Regions from separate parts of the Shewanella sp. BJSY2023SW007 genome, predicted to be linked through region 1. Evidence: predicted binding sites of a transcription regulator. Region 1 holds the regulator's gene; the other holds the start of a gene.
The links. The regulator MetJ, encoded in region 1, represses methionine synthesis genes. The targets are predictions, from matches to a motif close to TAGACGTCTAGACGTCTA.
Positions count from the first base shown of each region.

Region 2: the regulator MetJ is predicted to act here: its motif matches at 1,223-1,240, upstream of msrA (peptide-methionine (S)-S-oxide reductase MsrA).

Region 1 covers NZ_JBKORL010000038.1:2,552-5,760, forward strand. Annotated here, with positions in the region: gene ACMHXE_RS07055 (bifunctional aspartate kinase/homoserine dehydrogenase II) at 1-183, opposite strand, end outside; gene metB (cystathionine gamma-synthase) at 200-1,360, opposite strand; gene metJ (met regulon transcriptional regulator MetJ) at 1,576-1,890, shown strand; gene ACMHXE_RS07070 (sulfite exporter TauE/SafE family protein) at 1,966-2,709, shown strand; gene ACMHXE_RS07075 (conjugal transfer protein TraF) at 2,712-3,209, opposite strand, start outside.
Region 2 covers NZ_JBKORL010000074.1:66,331-69,539, forward strand. Annotated here, with positions in the region: gene astE (succinylglutamate desuccinylase) at 1-948, opposite strand, end outside; gene msrA (peptide-methionine (S)-S-oxide reductase MsrA) at 1,245-1,724, shown strand; gene pgm (phosphoglucomutase (alpha-D-glucose-1,6-bisphosphate-dependent)) at 1,795-3,209, opposite strand, start outside.

The sequences.
Region 1 (3,209 bases):
CAGAGCGCCAGATTCCTTCAGGTTCAGCAGTTTATAGAGAAAATTGGTACTCTTGCCGGCAGCGGAAACCACCACAAGATCATCGGCATGACCATGGGTTAGCAAAATATGGGCGACCCGTCGGTAGCAATCGGCATCGGCGAGACTGGAACCGCCAAACTTATGTAGGTGACAACGTGCCATCTCAAGCTCCTTCAATTCAACAGTTTGCGGCTGCCGCCAATCCGGCGGCGATATCGTCCAGCAGATCCCGGCCATCTTCTATACCCACAGACAAGCGGATAAGCGTGTCTTTAATACCGGCTTCGGCGCGAGCCTCACTCGCCATGGCTCTGTGGGTCATGGTGGCGGGCACGGCCACCAGGCTCTCAACCCCTCCCAGGCTCTCGGCCACGGAAAACAGCTTGAGCGCGCCGAGGAAGGCAACCACCTGCGCCTCATCACCCTTGAGTTCAAAACTCAGCATAGCGCCAAAGCCACTCTGCTGCCTGGCGGCAATCTCATGACCTGGGTGACTCTTAAGCCCCGGATAGTAAACTTTGTCTACCACGGGACTCTGGCTCAGCAGCGCCACTATGCGCTCGGCATTGGCCTGATGCTCGCGGATCCTCAGCGCCAGAGTACGCAAGCCACGCAGGGTCAGGTAGCTGTCGAAGGCGCCACCGCTCAGCCCGAGCGTGTTGGACCACCAGTGCAATTGCTCTGCCAGTTCAGGATCTTTGGCAATCACGGCGCCGCCTACCACATCGCTGTGGCCATTGATGTATTTAGTGGTCGAGTGCACCACTATGTCGGCCCCCAACAGCAAAGGCTGTTGCAGCGCCGGCGATAAAAAGGTGTTGTCGACCACCACCAATGCCCCCTGCTGGTGGGCCGCCTCGGCAATGGCGGTAATATCCACTACCCGCAGCAGCGGATTGGATGGCGTCTCGAGCCACACCATGCGCGGCTTTTGCGCCAGGGCAGCGGCGAGTGCTTGCGGGTCGGTTTGATCCAAAACCTGCAAACGAAACTGGCCCTTGGCGGCCAGATTGGTGAACAGCCTATAGCTACCGCCATAACAGTCATGGGGCACCAACAAGAGGTCATCCGGCCCCAGCAGGTTGACTACCAGAGTAATGGCCGCCATACCGGTAGCGGTTATTGCCGCACTGCAGCCCTGCTCCAGCTCCCCCAAGGCATCCCCCAGAATGGAGCGGGTAGGATTACCCGAGCGGCTGTAATCAAAGGCTCTTGGCTGAGTGTGGCTATCAAAGGCATAGTTGGTCGACAGATAGATGGGTGGCACCACGGCCCCGTGCTGGCTGTCTGATTCGATGCCCTGCCGGACCGCTGTGGTTGCTAATCGCCGCTCTGTCATAATCGACTCCTGAATGCTGAAGTTCGACACCACAAAGATGTCTGGACGTCTAAATCTAACCAATGACCATCCAGCCGTCAATAGGCATCAAGACGTTTGGACGTCCAAATGTATGGATTTCTGTTCATATTGCACAGATTTTGCAGGCAATCATTTGACTGTATCCTGTAAGGGTTTAAAATCTGCTGCGAATTAGTGAGATCACAGGTGAATCAATGACTGAATGGAATGGCGAATACATCAGCCCTTATGCCGAACACGGCAAGAAGAATGAGCAAGTGAAAAAAATCACTGTCTCTATTCCGTTGAAGGTACTGAAAGTATTGACCGATGAGCGCACCCGGCGCCAGGTAAACAACCTGCGGCACGCCACAAACAGCGAACTGTTGTGCGAAGCCTTCCTGCATGCCTATACCGGCCAGCCACTGCCCAATGATGAGGATTTGTCCAAAGACAAACCAGACAGCATCCCGGAAGAAGCCAAACGCATGATGGATGCCATGGGCATTGAATGGGAAGACATGGAATAAGTGTCTTATTCCTCTGAATTATCTTATTGTTGAACAAGGATCGCTGCGCGATCCTTTTCTTTTGGGAGCTTGCGAATGCTGTCATTGATAGATCCCGTCACCCTGTTGCTGGCATCCCTGATCATATTTACCGGTGCCCTGACCCAGTCGCTGATAGGCTTTGGCCTGGCAGTGGTAGCCACTCCCTTATTGTATATCGTCGATCCGGAGCTGGTTCCCGCTCCTGTTATCGCCATGGGGTTTTCCATCGCCCTGCTGACACTGATACGCGAGCGCGGCCACCTGGAATTCAACGGCTTGCAATATGCCTTGCTGGGAAGGCTCCCCGGCGGCCTGATTGGTGCCACCCTGCTGTTGCTGGCACCGCAACCGATTATGGGCTTGACCATAGCCCTGATTGTGGCCGTAGCCGTATTCCTCAGCCTTAGAAAGTACAGCATCAAGATCAACCGCCTCAGCCTGTTTATTGCCGGGATATTTTCCGGGATATTCGGCACCGTGGCCGCCATAGGTGGACCGCCGATGGCTCTGCTGCTGGCGGGTAAGGATGCCAGTCAGTTCCGCGCAGCGCTGTCGGCCTTCTTTATCTTCAGCTCCTTGATAGCCTTGATTATTCTCGGCTGTTTTGGCCTCTTGACCTTGAGACACTTATGGCTGTCGCTGTTGCTGCTGCCTGCGGTATTTCTCGGTTTTCTGCTGGCTGGCCGCTTGGTGGGCCGGGTGGATAAAGAGAAGACCCGAGTTCTGACGCTGGCGCTGTGCGCCCTGAGCGCTCTGTTGCTGACCATCAAATCAAGCCTGGCGCTCATCAACGGTTAATTTTAGAAGTGATAGCTGGTTTGCAGCACGCCGCCTATGGCGTCATCGCTGCCAAACATGCCGGTGAGATCCAGCCGGAAACTGTTGCCTATGGCGAACCCTGTCCCGAGTGAATAAAGATCAGCGCTGTGATCATTGAGATCCTGGCGATAACCGAGCCGTAAAGCAACCCAGTCGGTAGGCCGGTATTCACCGCCTAAACGCCAATAGCGGCTGCCCTCAAGCTCGGCAAACTTGTCGTTGTCGGTAAGATCCAAGTCGCTGCTGAGTGAAAAGGCTGCCCAGTCATAGGCCACCCCGGCGGTAACCATAGGTTTCACCTGATAGGTAAGCTGCACGCCGCCGGCCTCTATGCTGCTTAAGTCCCGCTCGATAAGATTACGACCGCTGACACCGATAACCAAACCATCCAATGGCTGAAATGCCAGGCCAAGATCCAGGTTAAAGCCTGTGTCATCACTGCGATAATCATCATCATTGAAATCATCGGCATCGAAGTT
Region 2 (3,209 bases), on a different contig from region 1:
CGAGTCCTGCTCTACTCGAATATCCCGGCCCGCTTCCCGCGCCAGCACATATCCCTTGGGGAAAGCGGTGAAGTTTTCCACATCGCTGGCAAAGGTAAATTCAAAGTCGTCGGCCTGCTTATTGATGACCCTACAGACCTGATAGATATTGACCCGCTCAAGCGCCTGCTCCTCGAGTTCGAGCGATTGCTTGCAGATCAAACGACTCAGCATCTCCCGGGTGGCGATAAAACGTGTCATATCGTTTTGTCCCATGGGGTAAACCTTGCCAAGTTCAATGGTAAAGGCGTCGGCGTCAAACTGATTTGACGAGAAATAGCTGAAAGTGGTTGTGGGTTCGTGATGGAGCAACAGGGTATCGACTCCGGCCGCCTCCAGGAACATCAATTGTTCACGGCTGTAAGCCCTACCTGGTCGATAGGGATAGATGGCAAACTTTTCATGCTTGGAGCCGCGAATGGCGGTGTGCAGATCGTAATGGATCCTCTGTCTTGCCCCTTGTGGTGCGTCTTCGAAGAAACGTGTGACATAAGTTTCCAGTTTCTTGGCGCGGATCCGCTCCGGGTTCACCAGCCCGGGCGGATTGGAATGTTCGCCACTGAACAGCCGGTTGAGGTTTTCATCGACAATACGAGTGCCACGGTTAATTGCCGCCGGGTTACCGAACATGAAAAGTACTCGCTGCCCTACCCGTATCTCTTGCTTTAACAGCGACTTGATAATGCCATTACACAGTTCGATAGGTGCAGTTTCATTGCCGTGTACCCCGGATGACAACACGATATCTTTATCACTCTGGTTGTTCAGAGGTTCAAACAGCAAGACTCCTGTGTCCCAAATCGCTATCCGGGTGTGGTCGCCAAGCGTGCCACTGATACTCTCCAATGAATTGGGGTTATTCAGAGTCAATGACAGGAAGTCAGGATTATCCTTCAGGGCTTGTAACACGAAATACTCCTTCTTATTGCCGATTTGGCTGTTGTTTCCATTAACGCTGTCTCCTGGGAACTTGTTGCAATGCGTTTGCTTGTTGAGACCAGCGCCAGAGAGCAAGATTTCATAGTACCACAGCTTATTAAATTGGTGATGTGACTAAAGCTATCCAATGCCAGGCTCGCGAACTGGTTTCAGATAGTTCTTATCTAACTAAGGAGCAAAAAAGCCACTCCGACAAATACACCACTTGCGCCGGAAAAACTTATCACGCATAATTTTGGCCATCTGGACATCTAGAGGTAAATTCAATGGCGATAGCAACATTCGGTGGCGGTTGTTTTTGGGGGGTAGAGTATTTCTTTCGCCAAGTGCCCGGGGTATTAAACGCCAGCAGTGGTTATATGGGCGGTGATGATAGAATCAACCGCTATGAAGAGGTAAAACAGGGAAACAGCGGCCATGCCGAAGTGGTTCAGGTGGAGTTCGATGAAGCCCAGGTTTCATTTACCGAGCTGCTGCAAGTTTTCTGGCGTAATCACAACCCCACCAGTCTCAATCGCCAAGGAGGCGATATCGGCACTCAGTATCGGAGCGTGATTTTTTTTCATAGCAAAGAGCAGAAAGAGCAGGCTGAGGCCTCAAAGCTGGCGTTAGCTCGTAGTGGTAAGTGGGGAAGTCGGCACATAGTGACGGAAATTGTTCCAGTGAAACAGTTTCATCGCGCAGAAGAATATCATCAGGATTATATCCAGAAGAATAACCTGCCCAGTTGCCATCTTGAATATTGATCCCCGGGAATAAAAAAGCGCAGCTGTGTTCACGGCTGCGCTTTTTTACTCAGCAGGCAATCTCTTAAGCTCAGTTCGGCTTGCCTTTTAGGGCGCTGGTTATCAGAGCTCTCGCCTGTTCCAGTATCTGCTGCAGATGCTGCTCACTGACAAAGCTTTCGGCGTAGATTTTATAGAGTGCCTCAGTGCCTGATGGTCTTGCGGCAAACCAGCCGTTGTCGGTTAGCACCTTGATACCGCCAATGGCACCATCATTGCCGGGGGCCTTGGTCAGTACCGCCTCAATCTTGTCTCCGGCCAAAGTCTCTGCCCCCAAGGTCTCTGCATTGAGGGTGGCAAAACGCGCCTTTTGCTTGGCATTGATGGGGCTGTCTATCCGTTTGTAGAAGCAATGACCGTGTATCGCAGCCAGTTCTGCATAACGCTCGGCTGGGTTTTTGCCGGTTACGGCGAGGATTTCAGCGGCCAGCAGCCCGAGAATAAAACCGTCCTTGTCCGTGCACCAGGTTGTGCCGTCACGCCGAAGGAAGGCGGCACCTGCGCTCTCCTCGCCACCAAAGGCCAGACTGGCGTCACTCAAGCCACTGACAAACCACTTGAAACCAACCGGCACTTCACAAAGCTTGCGACCATGTGAGGCAACTATCTTGTCTATCATGCCACTGGAAACCAAGGTCTTGCCGATTTGCAGCGTCTGCGGCCAATCGGGTCTATGCTCCAGCAGGTAATCTATCGCCACCGCCAAAAAGTGATTGGGATCCATCAGCCCTGTCTCTGGGCAGACTATCCCGTGTCTGTCGTAGTCGGGATCATTGCCAAGGCAGATATCGAACTCATCCATGTGCTTAAGCAGGCCTGCCATCGCAAAAGGCGATGAGCAGTCCATGCGGATTTTGCCGTCTTTATCCAATGGCATAAAGCCGAAGCTGGGATCGACCCGGTCGTTGACCACTGTGATATTCACGCCATAACGGTGGGCAATATGTGGCCAGTAATGGATGCCTGAGCCGCCCAGGGGGTCGACACCTATGCGAATGCCGGCATCTTTGATGGCTTGCATATTCACCACAGAGGCGAGATCGCCAACATAGGGTTCAATAAGATCGGTTTCTTTGATGAGTCCGATACTGGCGGCTACGCCGTAGTTGAGTTTCCTGACCCCTTCCAGCTGCGCCTTGAGATAATCATTGGCTCGCTGCTCAATCCAGGCAGTAATCTCACCTTCTGCCGGCCCACCATGGGGCGGGTTGTACTTAATTCCGCCATCCTGAGGCGGATTGTGGGACGGAGTAATAATAATGCCATCACTGAGCTCAGCGGCTTTTCGGTTTGCGGTAACATTTCGGTTTGCGCTAACTATGGCATGGGAGATGACAGGCGTAGGCGTAAAGCCTTGGCTCTCTTGCACCACCACTTTAACATTGTTGGCCAGCAAGACTTCGATGGCTGATATATAAGCAGCCTCGGACAAAGCGTGAGTGTCCA